DNA from 2 places in the Synechococcus sp. PROS-U-1 genome. Region 2 is predicted to be linked to the other one. Evidence: predicted binding sites of a transcription regulator. Region 2 holds the regulator's gene; the other holds the start of a gene.
The links. The regulator NtcA, encoded in region 2, controls nitrogen genes in cyanobacteria. The targets are predictions, from matches to a motif close to GTANCNNNNGNTAC.

Region 1 (7,785 bases), 720 kb from region 2:
TTACGGTTGTTCAGGGATCGCCTGAATCCCATTGAGAGCCGTTGGCTCTTTCATTTAGGGTCCATCGTGATCCCGAAGACTTCAGGTCACTTCCTGGGATGGGGAATGTCCTGAGCCATAACCATGGCCTCGGCGCCCTTGGGCATGATTCTCACGCGGTACCTCAGCAGCGAAGGTTGGGTGGAGGAGTGTTCCCACGCCAATGCTTTTGATGCCTATATCGACGCACGACGGCGCTGTGTGCTTCGTGGCAGTCCATACCTGCTGGTGGATGCGGAGACCGGAGGCACGGTCTCGGTGCTCACGGTGAAGCAGTGTTTGCATCAGTACGGTGTCGATGGTGATCTGTCCGCTTGATCTCTTTGGTTGATTTCTTCGGTTGATTTTTTCGCTGGATCGATGCAAGAGCCGGCAGGATGGCTGTTGCTGAAATCTCTCCATGGCGACGTTCCTGGTCACTGGCGCCAACCGTGGGATCGGCTTGGAATATTGCCGTCAGCTCAAGGCCCGGGGTGATGACGTGGTGGCGGTTTGCCGTCAAAGAAGTGATGAACTTGTCTCCCTGGGGGCAAGGGTTGAATCAGGTCTCGAGCTGAGTGACAGTCAATCCATCGATGATCTGGTGAACCGCCTGGCGGGTTTGTCCTTGGATGGCGTCATCCTCAATGCGGGAATCCTGCAGTCGATGGGGTTCTCCGATCTTGATCCCAATGGGATTCGCCGCCAGTTTGAGGTGAATGCCTTGGCTCCGCTGCTGCTAGCCCGGGCTTTGGTGAATCAGATGCCCCATGGCGCCAAGTTGGTGTTGATGACCAGCCGTATGGGCTCCATTGATGACAACACCTCCGGAGGGTCCTATGGCTACCGGATGTCGAAGGTGGCTCTCAACATGGCGGGAAAGTCATTGGCGATTGATCTGGAGCCGCAGGGCATCGCCGTTGCAATTTTGCATCCTGGTTTGGTGCGGACTCGCATGATTCAGTTCAATCCAAGCGGTATCGACCCGGAGCTAGCGGTGGAGGGTCTGTTGGCTCGGATCGATGCTTTGACCATGGACAACAGCGGCAGCTTCTGGCATGCCAATGGTGAGCCGTTGCCATGGTGAGACGGGAGAAACGTTTTGGGTTTTGATCCGCGTCATTGGTCTGGCGCCCATGCTGAACAAAGGGTCACCAGCAATGTCGAGGCGTTGCTGGCCGAAAATGATGCCCTGCGTCGTGAGGTGCGGCGGCTGAGTCGCGAGTTGGAACGTTTGCAGCGGCAGCAACGCCAACGCTTTCGCACCGAAACGACCTCCCATCGCTCTTGGAGCGAGCCATCGGCCCAAGCCCCGCCGCGCATCAGCAGTCAACAGGTGCGGGGCTGGGGACAGTCCCTTGCACAGCAGCCGGGATGGAGTGCCCTGCGTCAGCGCGGGTTGGAGTCGTTGGTTGATCAGCTCAACCGCAGCAGTTTTCCTTCCCAGCTGACTCTTGAGCAGCGATTGGATCGGCTGGTTCCTGGTTTGGGGACTGATCTGCTGGCGGCTCTGGGATCCAAGGCGAGCAAACAAACAGCAGCAGTCTTGGCAGCTTTTGCCTTGTTCGGCGTTCGAGCCAGCGAATGGCTGGATGAGGATCCACGGCGGGTGGTTGAACAACTGCGTCAGCGACAGGAACGATCCAGCTCAAATCGGCAGGGACGTCGCACGCGAAGTGATCAAAGGCGAACAGATCGTGTGGACTTTGGACATCCCCGTGATCCACGGATTGCAGCTTTAGATGTCCTCGGGTTGGACGCCAACGCTTCGATGGCCCAGATCAAGCAGGCGCACCGCAAACTGGTGAAGCAGCACCATCCCGATCTTGGCGGTTCGGCTGAGGCTTTTCGCCGCGTTAATGAAGCGTATCAACGCTTGGTGAACTAACTCAGCTCCACCAGGCCTTCTGGATGTTTGTTAGCGGTGTGTCTGCATACTTGAAATAGTCAAGGTCGATGAGCGGGTCGACATTGCAGGCTTTGCCTCTGCTGATTGCCTGAGCGATACGCTCAATTCCATCGTCGGCTGAGAGCGCTCTCCCAAATTTGTCGGCGCCGTAGAAGCTATGCAGCAACCCAGTTTCCAAGATGCTGATTGCTCCTATAAAGCCAAGGGTTGCTCCCTCTGAGCGGCTTGAGGAAGCCATGAATGCTGTGACTTCCAATTCTCCGATGGGGGTGGTGTCATACCCAGCAATCAGATGGATCCAGTCGTGATGCGCGAGTGCTGCGTTACCGGCACCGAGTTCACCGGGAAGTTTGAATCCTCTTGATTGGTAAAACTCCCAGAGACTGCGTCCAAGGCTGCCCTGGGAACAGTTTTTGAGGTTGTCCCAGCGTGCAAACTCATCAGGATCAGCCGTGACACATACGCCATAGGCGTGATCACCGTATTTTTTCAAGAGGTCCTGAAAGGCAGGATCGCTTTGATCATCGCCTTCTCCGATCCAGTTGCAGCGGTAAAAATCTGTTGTTGCCTGGGTGATGGCGTTGTATGCCAATTCCCTGGCGAGGTTCAGGATCTCGCTGTTGATGTTCAGTGAGTTGGCCCAATGATCAATGTCCCTACTCAACGTCTCCGGGATCGGATTGCAAAGCATTTCGAAGGCGATCAGCAGTTCCAAAAGCTCTTGGCGCTCCGATGCTTGCGTCAACGTCTCTGCCAACGTTTCAACCTCAATTCCGGGATGGCCGGAGAAGTCAATCTCAGCGTCAAGCAGCTTCAGGAAAAGGGTGTGGGCAAGGTCCTGTTGAAAAGACGTGTACCAGTGGCCTTCAATTCTGTGGACTTGCACCAGTGCTGATGCCAGGAGATTGGCTTGTTCGTGCGAATTATGAATTAGGAACATCGTTCCAGCACGCCCTGAAGAAACCAATGCATAGCGATGGATCGCGACTTCTAAGCGGTCTTGTCCGATGATTGAGATCAAATTGGGGTGATTGCATGCCAGTGGAATTTGGGATCGTCTGCATCGGTGCAGGCATCGCTATCGGTATCTCCTTGGGTGTGGCGGTTTGGTTTGAACGTTGGAAAGCCAAGCAGCCTGATCCCACGACGAAACAGCCATAAAAAAAGCCCCGCTTGGGCGGGGCTTGAGGGAAGGTTGTCGTGCTGTTATCAGCGAGCGACTTTTTGACCGCGATAAACCAGAACAGGACGCTGCTTGCTGGACGCAGCAGCATTGTTCTGGATGTACTTCTGGCCGCGATAGGTCAGGGTCATGGTTAGTTCCTCGAAGCAAGCTCAGGTCCCCGTTCCATGGCCTGAATCGAACTGCGCCTCGCCTAAGGCGGGGTGAACGTAGTTACGTAGCTGTTGCTACACAACCTTTATAGAGGCGATATCAACCCACGTGTCGTTCGTGCTGTTACACAGCTGCAATTTGGTTTGCCCCAGGCCTGAATAACCCCGCTTGGATGCATTCCAGCGGTTTTCATTCAATTGCTTCCGCGCCCGTTTGGCGGTGTATGCACCGGGCGAGGTTTGAGTTGCGGCGTTTTTTGAGCCGCCTTGGTGATGGCCTGCAACAGAGTGGGGTAGGCAGTGGTTTGCGTCATCTCAGCGTTTCAGGAACTGATTTCATCTTGTCGCTGCTTGGAGTGACGGAATGATGGATCGGCTACCGATCTGGCGGTTCAAGCTCTGACAGTTCGATTGTGGACTCAAAGCTTCCATTAATTCGTTGTTCTGCTGAACAGTTCGTCTGCAATTGGGTGATTTGTGATGCTTACTCAATGTGAAGCTGCTGGCGCCTCGATCCTTCGTCCGTACGGTATGGACACGTTGGTTTTAGCAGCCATGAACAGCTCTCAAAGCAAAGATGATTGGGTGAAGGCCCAGCAACACAAGCTTCATAAACCGATTGATGTAGACACATTGATGTGGGTGCGCAATCGCTTGATGCGACTGGAAGTGGAAGCCCGTTGGGCTGACCGCATTTGTGTGTTTGAGGAGTTCTTCCCTAACGACGCAATCATTCCGCGCATTTAAATCGAATAATGTTTTTGACTGTTTTTGGCCAAAAGGGAGGTGTGGCAAAAACCTGCACCAGTCTTCATCTGGCCTGTGTGTGGGCTCAACAGGGCCTGTCGGTGTGTGTTGTTGATGCGGATCGCAACCGCTCGGCAACCGCCTATGCCGCTCGGGGCATGCTCCCGTTTGAGGTGGTTCCAGTCGAGGCTGCAGCGAAAGCCACCCGCCATGCCCAAGTAATCATCACCGATGGTCAAGCCAGCAGCCATGAAGATGAACTCAAAAATCTTTCGGCAGGTGCCGACCTTGTGCTGTTGCCGACCACGCCGCAGGCCCGATCTGTTGAGCTCACAATTGAGCTCTCCTCAATCCTCCGGCAAATGGGCACCATGCATGCCGCGTTGTTGGTGAAGGTGGATAGCCGTAAACAACGGCTTGCTCAGGATGCGCGCCAAATCTTGGATGGTTTTGGTGTGGATGTGATGCAAACCGAAATCCCCCTGTTGGCTGCGTTTGAAAAAGCGGAAGTGGAAGGTGTTTGTGTGTCTGATGCGGTAAGTGATCGTGGTCGAGCTGATCTGAGACGCATGGGGGGATGGTCGGCCTATTGCCAGGCGGCTGTCCAGATTCGTGATCGTTTGTCCGTGGCCCCTTTGGATGCCCTCAGTGCCTGAAACGGCAATGGAGACACGCACTGCGTCGGTCGCCGATCGGACAGACAGCTCGGAAGGTTGCCGCAAGGATTGGTTGAGTTGATCGTTGCTGATGGGTCGAAGTTCCTGGTTGAAAAACCCCACCCGTTGCTCAGCAGCTTCCACTTGGCAGCCCCAGGAGCCTTCCGCATCGTCAGCGCAACCTTCGCTGAAGCCCTCCCAGGCAGTTGCTGTGCTGAAACCCATCACCTCTGGTGAGGCGGCATGATTGAAACGGTTGTATTGCTTGCGATCGGCCTGTCCATGGCCGGCGTGGTTCTGGGGAATCTGACCACGGATGAGTCGGTCTAAGTTCGGAGCCCATCTCTGTGCCTGATGCCAGATCTCTTTGCTTTCATGCTCGGGCAGCTCGAGATCAGCGATCTCACTGCGGCATTTCTGGCTTTGGTGGCGCTGGTGTTTGTCGGAAGTTTCGCTGTGGTGTCGTTGCAGACGGGTGAATTGATCAAACCGCCCAAAAATAAAAATGACTGAAACCTGTTTGGTGAATGGTCAGCGGATTGTTTTGACGGTCCCCAGCGATCGTGTTGTTGCTGAGCGTGTGATGCGTCACATCAAACGGCGCATGGAAGAAGACGACTGGAGGCCCTACACCTGCAAAGCCGATGCCCTTCGAGCATGGCGCCGCCTCGGGGGCATCCGGGCGCAGATCCTGCATGCCCTGAACTTGGTGTGATGGCCCGCTGAAGCTCAGAACGATTCCAGTAGCTGAGTCATCGCTGCCGCTGCACCGATCCCACCGAAGAACAGAACCACCGGGAGGAAAACAGGCCAGCGAACGGTTGCGTTGGGAATCATTGGATCTTCACGAGTGCGTGAGGTTGAGGCTATGGAATTCCACCGCTGTGTGGCGATGGCGACCGTTCCCGCTTCAGCGCTCCATGATGCGATGACGATTCACTGGATTCCTGACGCGTCAATGCCTGAGCATTCCAAGGTCATCAACTCTGGCTCTTCCCATGTGGTGGTGATCGGCGGTGGCTGGGGCGGCTGGGGTGCAGCAAAAGCCCTCTGCGAAGCGGGCGTGCGCGTCACCCTGATCGATGGGATGACGGATCCCACGGGGCGGACGCCGATGCGCACCGCAAGTGGCAAACCCTTTGAAGCGGGCACCCGTGGTTTCTGGAGGGATTACCCCAACATCAATGCGATGACGGATGAGCTTGGGCTCGCCGATGTGTTCACTGACTTCACCAGCAGTGCCTTCTGGTCCCCCGCTGGTCTGGAGGCCACAGCACCCGTCTTTGGTGATGGGCTGCAGCTCCCCAGCCCCCTGGGACAAGCCATGGCGACGATTAAAAACTTCAAGCGCCTTCCAGTTGCCGATCGCTTGAGCATTGCCGGGCTTCTGGTAGCAATGCTGGATTTGAACCGCAGTGAGACGACATTTCGGAACTATGACGCCATCGATGCGTTGACGCTCTTCCGCCAACTGAAGATCAGTGAGCGGATGATTAACGAGTTCTTGCGTCCCATTCTCCTGGTGGGTCTGTTCAAGCCACCCGAAGAATTATCGGCAGCCGTCACCATGGAGCTGCTCTATTACTACGCATTAGCGCATCAAGACTCCTTCGATGTGCGTTGGATTCGTTCCGGAACCATCGCCGAGCAGCTGATTGCCCCATTGGCGGAACGCTTGCTGGACCATTGGCGGCTCACCGTTTTGGGAGGAACGCTGGCCACGCGCCTCAATCTTGATCACAACGCAGGGGCCATCCAGTCTGTGGAGATCCGTTCGCTGGCAGCAGGACAAACAAGCGTGATCGACGATGTTGATGCGGTTGTGCTGGCGGTGGGTGCCAAGGGCATGAAGGCGCTGATGACGCAGTCGCCGAGCTGCGCCGATGCTCTGCCGGAGCTGGTGGCTGCCGGCAGCCTGGGCGCGATCGATGTGGTGTCGGTGCGGTTGTGGCTGGATCGCTATGTCGCGGTCGCCGACCCCGCCAATGTCTTCTCCCGCTTTACCTCCTTGCAGGGTTCTGGCGCCACCTTCTTCATGCTGGACCAGCTGCAGAAAGAGGATGAAGCGGAACTCTGGGGCGGTCGTTCACCTCAGGGTTCCGTTGTCGCCAGCGACTTCTACAACGCTACGGCGATTGCGGCGTTGAGTGATCAGGAGATCGTCGACACCCTGTTGCATGAGCTTCTGCCGCAGGCGGCGCAGGGATTTCGGCTGGCTCAGGTTCTGGAGTGTGAGGTGCGGCGTTACCCGGGTTCGGTGTCGTTGTTTTCACCCGGCAGCTTCAGCCAACGTCCGCCGCTGCAAACATCGCTTCAATCACTTGTTTGCGCTGGTGACTGGGTGCGGATGGGGGAACGCGAGCACGGTGCCAAGGGGCTCTGCCAAGAACGGGCCTATGTCTGCGGCCTTGAAGCAGCCAATGCTTTGTTGCGCAGTGGAGTGGTGATCGGAGCGGATCCCACCAAGACACGAGAGCACAAGGTGCTTCCGATTCGTCCCGAGGAGCCCCAGGTGCTGTTTGGGCGGGCGATGAACAAACTCGTGATGGATCCGTTGGAGGCTTTTGGCATCCGTTGGCCTTGGATGCCCTGATCTCGAGGGCACCAGGGCATCGTCAGTGATGTTCAGAAATTCAGTTGTCCGGAGAGCCAAAGCTCTTGCCAAGATCCTGGAGCTGAGGCGTTCAGCGCCATGAAGATGGTCACGCTGATGCCGCCGAGAGTGAGGCCCACCCCCATCATGATCAGGGCGGTCAGACCTTCCGCTTGGGTGAGGGGTTGCTTGTCGAGAAAGCGACGCTTGGCCATGGCTGTGGATCTGATGCTCCTGTTCTGCATCGGCTTCAGGGCACTTGGCAACTGGCCGTATCACTCATTCATGGAGAGCAAGCTCTTCAGAACATCGCTTGTTTGCAACGCCCGAGTTTTGATCTCAAGCGATGAAACTCAGCGTTGCTTAGGTTGTTGATCTGAGCTTGACGCTGCCCAGATGGGTTTCATCATGCAGTCATGACTGGTTTGATCTGCGGCATGACAGCCCTGTGGCTCCACTCCTGGTGGTGTTGCAGAACAACCAATTCGCCAGCTGTTAAACGAAGCTGGCCATACCCGCGTTCTTGG
Region 2 (7,785 bases):
CACGAGCTGTTGCGCCTGGAGCTGCCTTTGGCGACCCCCGCCGTTCGCATCGGTGCTGACACCAGTGGGGGAGTGATCGAACGCCCCGCTGCGCCGATGACGCCACGGGAGCAGGCCCGATGGGAAGTCCCCGTGGTCTCTTGGTTCGCCTCACAGTCGGCGGCTCCGGGAGGTGGGATGGCTGTGTTGCTGGACGGTCCCCAGGGGGTTGATTGGTCCCCAGCGCGGCTGGGGATCTCGCTGCTGCGGGGGCCGACCTGGCCTGATCCCAGCGCTGATCAGGGATGGCATCGCCATCGTTTGGCACTCATGCCGTTGTCAGGATCCTGGAGCGACGCTGGTGTGCCGCAGGCTGCTATTGCGTTCCGCGAGCCGGGTTGGTGTGCACCATTGCCCGCTGAGTTGCGGCAGTGGTTCCCATCGTTGCCGCTTCAGCTCACGCCGGTGGCATTGCAGGGTCATGACGGGGGCTGCTTGTTGAAGCTCCTTAACGCGGGATCTTCACGCTGCAGATGGGTTCCTGGCCCGGGCTGGGGTGTTCGCAGGCAAAGCGACCAGAACGCAACAGACGCAGTGGTGATCGCCCCAGGAGAACTCGTCTCCCTCGTGCTGTGTCAGTCCTCGTGATCGTCAAACGGGTCGTCGAGTGCTTTCGAGGGAGGACCAAAGGCTTGGTACACGCCAAATCCGGTTAGCCCGAACAAAACGGCGAGCACACCGATGGCAACGGACAGGGCTGGGGACGACGTTTCCATCACATCTCTCGACAGGATCAACCCCGAACCGGAGTAGGCCCCTACAGTATCGGGACTTCAAACCACCCGAGACCCGGCGTCGCCATGGCTCAACGCACCCGTCTGGGAGACCTTCTCCGCCCACTGAACTCCGAATACGGCAAAGTGGTTCCCGGATGGGGCACCACTCCCGTGATGGGCATCTTCATGGTGCTTTTCCTGGTGTTCCTGTTGGTGATCCTCCAGCTGTACAACAAGTCCCTCATCCTCGAGGGCATCAACGTGAACTGGAACGGCCTCGGCTGATCTGATCCATGAACATCTTCGGTGTCGGTCTCCCCGAAATGGCGGTTATCGGCGCCGTAGCGCTTTTGGTCTTCGGGCCGAAACGTTTGCCGGAACTTGGGCGCACCCTTGGAAAAACCCTGAAGGGTTTCCAATCGGCGTCGAAGGAATTTGAACGCGAGATCAATAAAGCGATGGCTGATCCGGAGGTCTCCGAAGACGCTCCCAAGCCGGCAGAAGAACTTCCCCCCAGTGACTGAATCGCTGTAGCGGCATGACCACTGATCTCAAGCTGGTGGTAGGGCTGGGGAACCCGGGCACGAAATACGCGGGCACGCGCCACAACATCGGTTTTATGGCTCTAGAGCTCTTGTCTGAGCGATCCGGATTTAGTTTTCGGCAGCAAGCCAAGTTGCATGGTTTTGCTGCTGATACAGGTTGTGGTGACCAGCGATTGCGTCTGCTGATGCCGCAGACCTATATGAATGACAGCGGTCGGGCGATCCGCGCTGCTCTCGATTGGTTTGATCTGGAGCCCCACCAACTGCTGGTGCTTGTGGACGACATGGACCTTCCCCTCGGTCGTTTGCGGCTTCGTGCTCAGGGCAGCGCTGGTGGCCATAACGGATTGCGCAGCACCATTCAGCATCTCGGGACTCAGGTCTTCCCGAGACTTCGCATCGGCATCGGCGCACCGGCTGACAACCCTGCCGAGCGTCGAGCCCGAACGGTGTCACATGTGCTCGGACCCTTCAGCAAGCTGGAGCAACCCTGTGTGGTAGCTGTGCTGGACGCTGTTTTGGAGGGGATTGAACGTCTTCAGCGTCAGAACTTCGAGCGTGCTGGGACTTGGATTAACGGGTTTCGCTACGACCTGGAGGCCGGTGACTGATGCCGGCTCTTCCGGCGACAACCGCCCATTTGCGGGTGCTCCGCCAATGCTTTCAGGCGCAGTGTGTTGAGGGTGAGGTCTCGGCTGGGGGGTTCGAGTGGCAGTTCTCCTGGGCGTTTGACCGCGGTGAGCTGTTGGTGGAGCCGTCCTTGGGACGCGCCCTGATTGAAGATGCTTTGCGGCGGTTCCTGGTGCGCTCCGATTACAGACTTGAACCGGGAGGCGATTACACCTTCATGGTCAGGGCCAGGTTCTGAGCGAGAACGTGGGTGCAGGTTCCGGCCATCGAAGTTGGCACTGCAGGTGCTCCTCCAGCATCACAAGGGCGGCAACAGCATCCAGGTCCACCGGTGGAATGCGCAGCCCTGTCGGCAGCATTCGTCGCCATCCCCGCGCTGGCCACAGCATCCAGTAACGCTCTCGTGCACGCAGGGTTGTTCCCCGCTCTGGAATCACGGTGAGGCTGCCCAAGCGCTCCAGCCGCTTGATCCACGCTTGGCATCCGGTGCCATCGCCGATCAGGATGCCGTCCAGAAGTTGGTCTTGATTCCACAGCTCCAGCCAGGGCTCCACGGCTTCTGGAGCCAAAACATGCCCCTCGAGCACAAGGCCAAGGTGAAGATCGGCCAGTACAAGGCCACACTTGCAGCGGCCTGGGTCGAGCACGGCCACCCGTTTCATGGGGATGCTTCAACCGTAACGACGACAGGATCGGCGCTGGCGCTGCCCCCTGATGCAATCACCTTCAAGACCACACTTTGGCTGGGTCCCTCAATCAATGTCTCGGCGAGTTGGGACAGTGCTGCTCCATCGAACTGCAGTCCCTCGGTGAGGGATCCTCGCCGTTGCACCTCGGCATAGGCCGAGGCCAAGAGAAGGTTCAGCCGCGTGAGAATGCCCTCCGGTGTGCGTTCATTGGGTTGCAGTGTGGTGGTCGCCAGCACGTCACCGTTTTGGGCCACCGGGCGGTTCGGGCGCACCTCGGGGAAGGCATAGACCGCCGTTTCGCCGCGCAGCACATTGGTGGCGGAGCGCAGTGAGATCACCCAGGTATCTGGTTTACGGAGGATGGTCTGCAGGCGTTCCACGTCGCTGCGGGGAACGCGGATCAGCTGTCGTTTGGGTGCTTCACCGGGCCTGACCTTGCCGTACGCGTTGACATTGGCCTCTTGCAACAGCCTGTCGACAGCCTGTTTCGCTTGACCCGGAGCATCGAGGCGAACCGTCGCTCTCGCCAAGGTCTGCCCGCTGCTAATAACAACCGATCCACGTCGGAGGGCGACCAGATTGCGTTCAAGTTCCTTGAGTTCCTGTTCACCGGATCTGATCCGGTTTCGCACGCTGTTTAATTCGGCTTCCGTGCGCTGGATATCGGCATCGCGAGCAGCGATATCCCGGCTCAGCCGTTCGCGTTCTGCCTCGAGTTGGGCGCGTTCGTTCTGCAAGGGAGCCAGTTCGCGACGCAAGGTATCCGCCCGTTGCTGTGACTGCTTGAGCTCAGCGGCGATCCGGTTGGTTTCCGTTCGGGTTTCTTGCCGTTCCCGTTCGGCTGCATCGAGCTGCCGCCGGCTGTCCTGCAGCCTCGCCTGAAGGGCATCCAGTTCAAACAGGCCCACCCGAAGCTGGCGGCTCACCATCAGAAGCACGCCGAGCGACAGTGCGCTGATCAGGCTGCCGGTCAACACCGTGATCAGAACGGCAGTCCGACGCGGGCGCATCTTGAACAGACTCAGGCGGGCCTTGCCGACGCGACTGCCCAACCGGTCTCCCAGGGTCGACAGCACGCCCCCGAGCACCAGCAGAACCAGGATCAGTGCCCAGCCGCTCATGGCTGCACCTGTTGCTCAACCTGCTGCCTAACTGAATCGTTTGGCCAGAGCGATCGGATCCAGAACAGTGATTTTTTTGCGGTCAATCTGAACCAGACCGGATTGACGCAAGTCTCCCAGCAGACGCGTGATTGTGACGCGCGTTGAGCCAATCGCTTCGGCGATGGCCTGATGGGACAGGCGCAGGTCGATCGTGATTCCCAGCTCATCCGCTACGCCGAAATCCCTGCACAGCACAAGCAGGAAGCTCACCAGCCGCGATGACATGTCCCTGTGGGTCAGGGTTTCGATCATCGTTTCGGTCTGAAGAATCCGACTGGACAGACCCTGTAGCAAGCGCAGGCCAACGCTCGTGTCTGCCTCGATCGCCGCCTTTACGGATGTCGCCGGCGCTGTCACCATCTCCACTCTGGTGAAGGCCACGGCGTGATAGAAGCGATCGGATCGTTGACCGGTCAGCAACGACAGCACGCCAAACAGGCTGTTCTCGCGCAGCAGCGCCACCGTGATCTCTTCCCCTGACTCATAAACGCGGGAGAGGCGGACGGCTCCGCGGCGAATCAGGTAAACCCGTTCGGCGGGATCCCCCGGGAAAAAGATGGTCTTGTTGCGGTCTACCAATTCACTACTGGCGCCGTCGAGATCCCGAATGATCTCCAGCAGAGAGCGGTTGGCGGGTTCTGCACTGGGAGCTGGAGCCACCATCTGGGGGGTGTATCGGCTGAAACCTCGGCTACTTGTCATAACAACCCCCTGGTGAGGCGAAGCTACGGAGCAAGCCGTTGCCGCCGTGTAGCGGTTATTACCTAACGCTGGTGTGCTCGTTGATGGCTTGGCGTTGCGCTTGCATTAATGATGTCAATCCAGGCTCAGCCAGATCCAGTAATTCATTGAGCTGGCTGCGGCTGAAGGGCGCTCCCTCCGCAGTCCCCTGGATCTCCAGCAGGCGACCATCTCCAGCCTGCACAACATTGAGATCGACCTCAGCTCTGCTGTCTTCGCTGTAATCCAGATCCAGTAACGCCTTGCCATCCACCAGGCCGACGGACACGGCGGCGACCTGGTCGACCAGCGGCGATTGTTCCAGGAGTCCCTGATCCACGAGTGAGAGGCAGGCCTGCTCAAGGGCGAGCCAAGCCCCGGTGATGGAGGCCGTCCGGGTGCCGGCGTCGGCCTGGATCACATCGCAGTCGATCAGCAGCGTGCGCTCCCCCAGGCGCTTCATATCGATCACGGCCCGCAGGCTTCGGCCGATCAACCGTTGAATCTCCTGTGTGCGGCCCGACAGTTTCATCAGCTCCCGAGATTGCCGCTGTGGCGTGGATCCCGGCAGTAGCCGGTATTCGGCGCTGAGCCATCCCAACCCTTCCCCTTTGCGCCAGCGGGGAACGTTCTCCTCGAGGCAGACGCTGCAGAGAACAGCGGTTCTGCCTGTGTGAACCACAAGGGAGCTCAAGGCAAAACCCATGGGATTCCAGGTCACCGAGAACGGTCGCAACTGCTGGGGACTGCGGCCATCAGTGCGGCTTTCAAGCGGTTGGCTCATCGGTGGTGTGCAGTTCTTCAAGCCTCGCAGGCGGGTGGTTCTTGCCCTTTCCAGACACCATGGGTGGTGTCAATCCCCTTGTGGAATGTCAACTCGCCGCTACATTCAAGGTCTTGCCGGGGTTGCCCGGACGGATGTTGCAGTGATGACCACAAGCCTTGCCGACCCCCAAGCGTTCCAGGACTCCCTGGATCGGGATCAGCAGGCTTTGCAGCGGGCTGGCCTCAGACCTCTTCCACCTGTCTCCGATCCTCCACCGCTCGTCCTGGTGGCTCCCGAAGGCCAGCTGCAGGTGCACACCGCGCCCTACCGCGGCAGCTTTGCCAGTGTTCTTAGTCAAGCGATGCGGGCCGCCGGTCTGGGCAGTCGGGTGCTGATCAGTCAGTTCCTCAAAGGGGGCGTGCAGCAGGGGCCTGCAGGACGCGTTCAACTCTGCGGTGGCCTGGTTTGGCTACGGCCCGAGGTACCCCTTTGCCTCTCCTCGCCGGGCCACCCTGGAGGTGCGGAGGCGGTGGCCGCGGTTTGGTCCATCTGCCGTCAGCATCTGATCCAGGGCGATCTCGATCAGCTGGTGTTGGATGAAATCGGGCTTGCTGTGGCCTTTGGATACCTGGATGAGGCGGACGTGATTGAAGCCCTCGAGCAGCGGCCCGCTTCGATGGATGTGATCATCACTGGACCTGCGATCCCCGCCGGTGTGGTGGAGATGGCAGACCAAGTCACGGAGTTGCGCCGAGGTTTCTGATGCTCAAGTGCGATCGCTGGATCACTGAACAGGCCGGGCAGGGAATGATCGAGCCATTCCAGAACGGCCTTGTCCGTCATCTGGATCCGGAGCAAAAGCTGCGTCCCGTGCTTAGTTTTGGTTGCTCCTCCTATGGCTACGACCTGCGCCTGTCCCCCCAGGAATTTCTGATCTTCCGGCACGTGCCCGGCACGGTGATGAATCCCAAGCGGTTCAATCCGGCCAATCTTGAGCCCACCCCTCTTCATGAAGATGAGGACGGCCGCTATTTCATTCTTCCGGCTCACTCCTATGGGCTTGGTGTAGCGCTGGAAAAGATGCGGGTTCCCCCCAACATCACGGTGATCTGCTTGGGCAAGAGCACCTATGCCCGCCTGGGAATCATTGTGAACACCACCCCGGCGGAAGCCGGCTGGGAGGGTCACCTCACCCTTGAATTCAGCAACAGCTCGGGTGCTGACTGCCGGATCTATGCCGATGAAGGGATCTGTCAGCTGCTGTTTTTTGAAGGCGATCCCTGCTCAACGACCTACAGCGATCGGCAAGGCAAGTACCAGCATCAGCCTGAACGGGTCACGCTGGCCAAGGTCTAGAGCGTTCGGGTTTAAGGGGCCAGTCGCGCCCTGTGAAGTCTGCTTTTTTCATACCAGGCCGCAAATTCAGGAGCCCACTCCACCATGTGGGGCCACATCAGATCGCAGAGCTGGCGGATCTCCAGCTGAGCATCGAGCTTGGCGCGCAGATCCATGAAGTGGAGAAAAGCGCGCAAGCTGAAGCTCACCACGAAGTGCTGCCGGTAGTCGAAAGGAAGGATGCCGCGGGCGTGCTCCTCGGAGAAGCCGGCCTTCAGAAGATCCCTGTAGCGCTCGGCGGCGCTTCGGCATAGATCGAGATCTTGGTCGCGCAGCTCTTCTGTGTAGCTGTATTTCTTGCCCTGCCGATCGCTGTAGTCGCCAACAGGACGGAGATAGAACACCTCTTCGAGGTCAAGGGCACCATCCGCTGCGCGGCAAATCCGTTCGCCGGTGTAGCGCATCGATTGCACATCGAAGCTCACACCGACCCGATGGGTGCGGGCCTGCTGCATTACCGAGTGAGGGAACCAGCCCACGTTCAGCACGATCTGTGCGTGCTCCATGGGGCCGTAGTGACCGCGCTCTCCGGAAAGGAGACGTTTGACGCAGATCTCTCCTGCTCGTTGTTCATCCGGCCAACTGGCACGGTCTCCGGCCACGAACCCCTCGCTGTAGTCCTGATGCATCGCGGCGTAAATGCATTGCTGCGGGTTCGGCGTGGCTGCGATCAGATCGACCCGAAAGCGGTCCATGAGGGCGTCACAAGACGAGTTGTGGTGATCATGGCGAGGCGTGTCAACCATGGCTGCGTGGTCCGGCCGTCGGCTTGCTCGTTGTTCCAGCCAGTGCGCTTTCCTCGGAGGAGGGTGGTTGCAGACGACTGATGCTGCCGATGCCAGGCAAGGAAGGCAACGGCTGATTCTCAAGCAGGGCAGTACCCAAAAGTTCCAGTTCTTCCAAGTTGCGCAGGCCAAGGGAGCGTCCCCTTGGCTCCCCTTCGGCGTTGAACAGATTCAATTGAGGGATGCCGTTCACGTCGTAGCGATCAACAAGATCTTGCCAACGGGGGTTGTCGACGTTCACCAGAACGACATCGAGTCGATCTCGCGTGCTCCGCTCAAGTTCCAACATCGAGGGCGCCATTTCTCTGCAGACCTGACACCAGTCGGCATAGAACTC

Region 1: the regulator NtcA is predicted to act here: its motif matches at 3,328-3,341, upstream of SynPROSU1_RS05795 (DUF4278 domain-containing protein).

Annotation. Positions count from the first base shown of each region.
Region 1 covers NZ_CP047951.1:1,058,125-1,065,909, forward strand. Annotated here, with positions in the region: gene SynPROSU1_RS05770 (hypothetical protein) at 1-35, shown strand, start outside; gene SynPROSU1_RS05775 (hypothetical protein) at 124-357, shown strand; gene SynPROSU1_RS05780 (SDR family oxidoreductase) at 440-1,105, shown strand; gene SynPROSU1_RS05785 (J domain-containing protein) at 1,121-1,906, shown strand; gene SynPROSU1_RS05790 (hypothetical protein) at 1,908-2,948, opposite strand; gene SynPROSU1_RS05795 (DUF4278 domain-containing protein) at 3,137-3,241, opposite strand; gene SynPROSU1_RS05800 (hypothetical protein) at 3,794-4,009, shown strand; gene SynPROSU1_RS05805 (ParA family protein) at 4,018-4,665, shown strand; gene SynPROSU1_RS05810 (hypothetical protein) at 4,723-4,902, shown strand; gene SynPROSU1_RS05815 (hypothetical protein) at 5,020-5,178, shown strand; gene SynPROSU1_RS05820 (hypothetical protein) at 5,171-5,380, shown strand; gene SynPROSU1_RS05825 (FAD-dependent oxidoreductase) at 5,624-7,258, shown strand; gene SynPROSU1_RS05830 (hypothetical protein) at 7,291-7,473, opposite strand.
Region 2 covers NZ_CP047951.1:338,149-345,933, forward strand. Annotated here, with positions in the region: gene SynPROSU1_RS01630 (glycoside hydrolase family 38 C-terminal domain-containing protein) at 1-627, shown strand, start outside; gene psbN (photosystem II reaction center protein PsbN) at 615-755, opposite strand; gene psbH (photosystem II reaction center phosphoprotein PsbH) at 840-1,040, shown strand; gene SynPROSU1_RS01645 (TatA/E family twin arginine-targeting protein translocase) at 1,049-1,279, shown strand; gene pth (aminoacyl-tRNA hydrolase) at 1,294-1,911, shown strand; gene SynPROSU1_RS01655 (DUF3146 family protein) at 1,911-2,168, shown strand; gene SynPROSU1_RS01660 (resolvase) at 2,152-2,592, opposite strand; gene SynPROSU1_RS01665 (DUF3084 domain-containing protein) at 2,589-3,740, opposite strand; gene ntcA (global nitrogen regulator NtcA) at 3,768-4,484, opposite strand; gene rph (ribonuclease PH) at 4,543-5,286, opposite strand; gene SynPROSU1_RS01680 (cob(I)yrinic acid a,c-diamide adenosyltransferase) at 5,432-6,031, shown strand; gene dcd (dCTP deaminase) at 6,031-6,624, shown strand; gene thyX (FAD-dependent thymidylate synthase) at 6,636-7,358, opposite strand; gene SynPROSU1_RS01695 (thioredoxin domain-containing protein) at 7,402-7,785, opposite strand, start outside.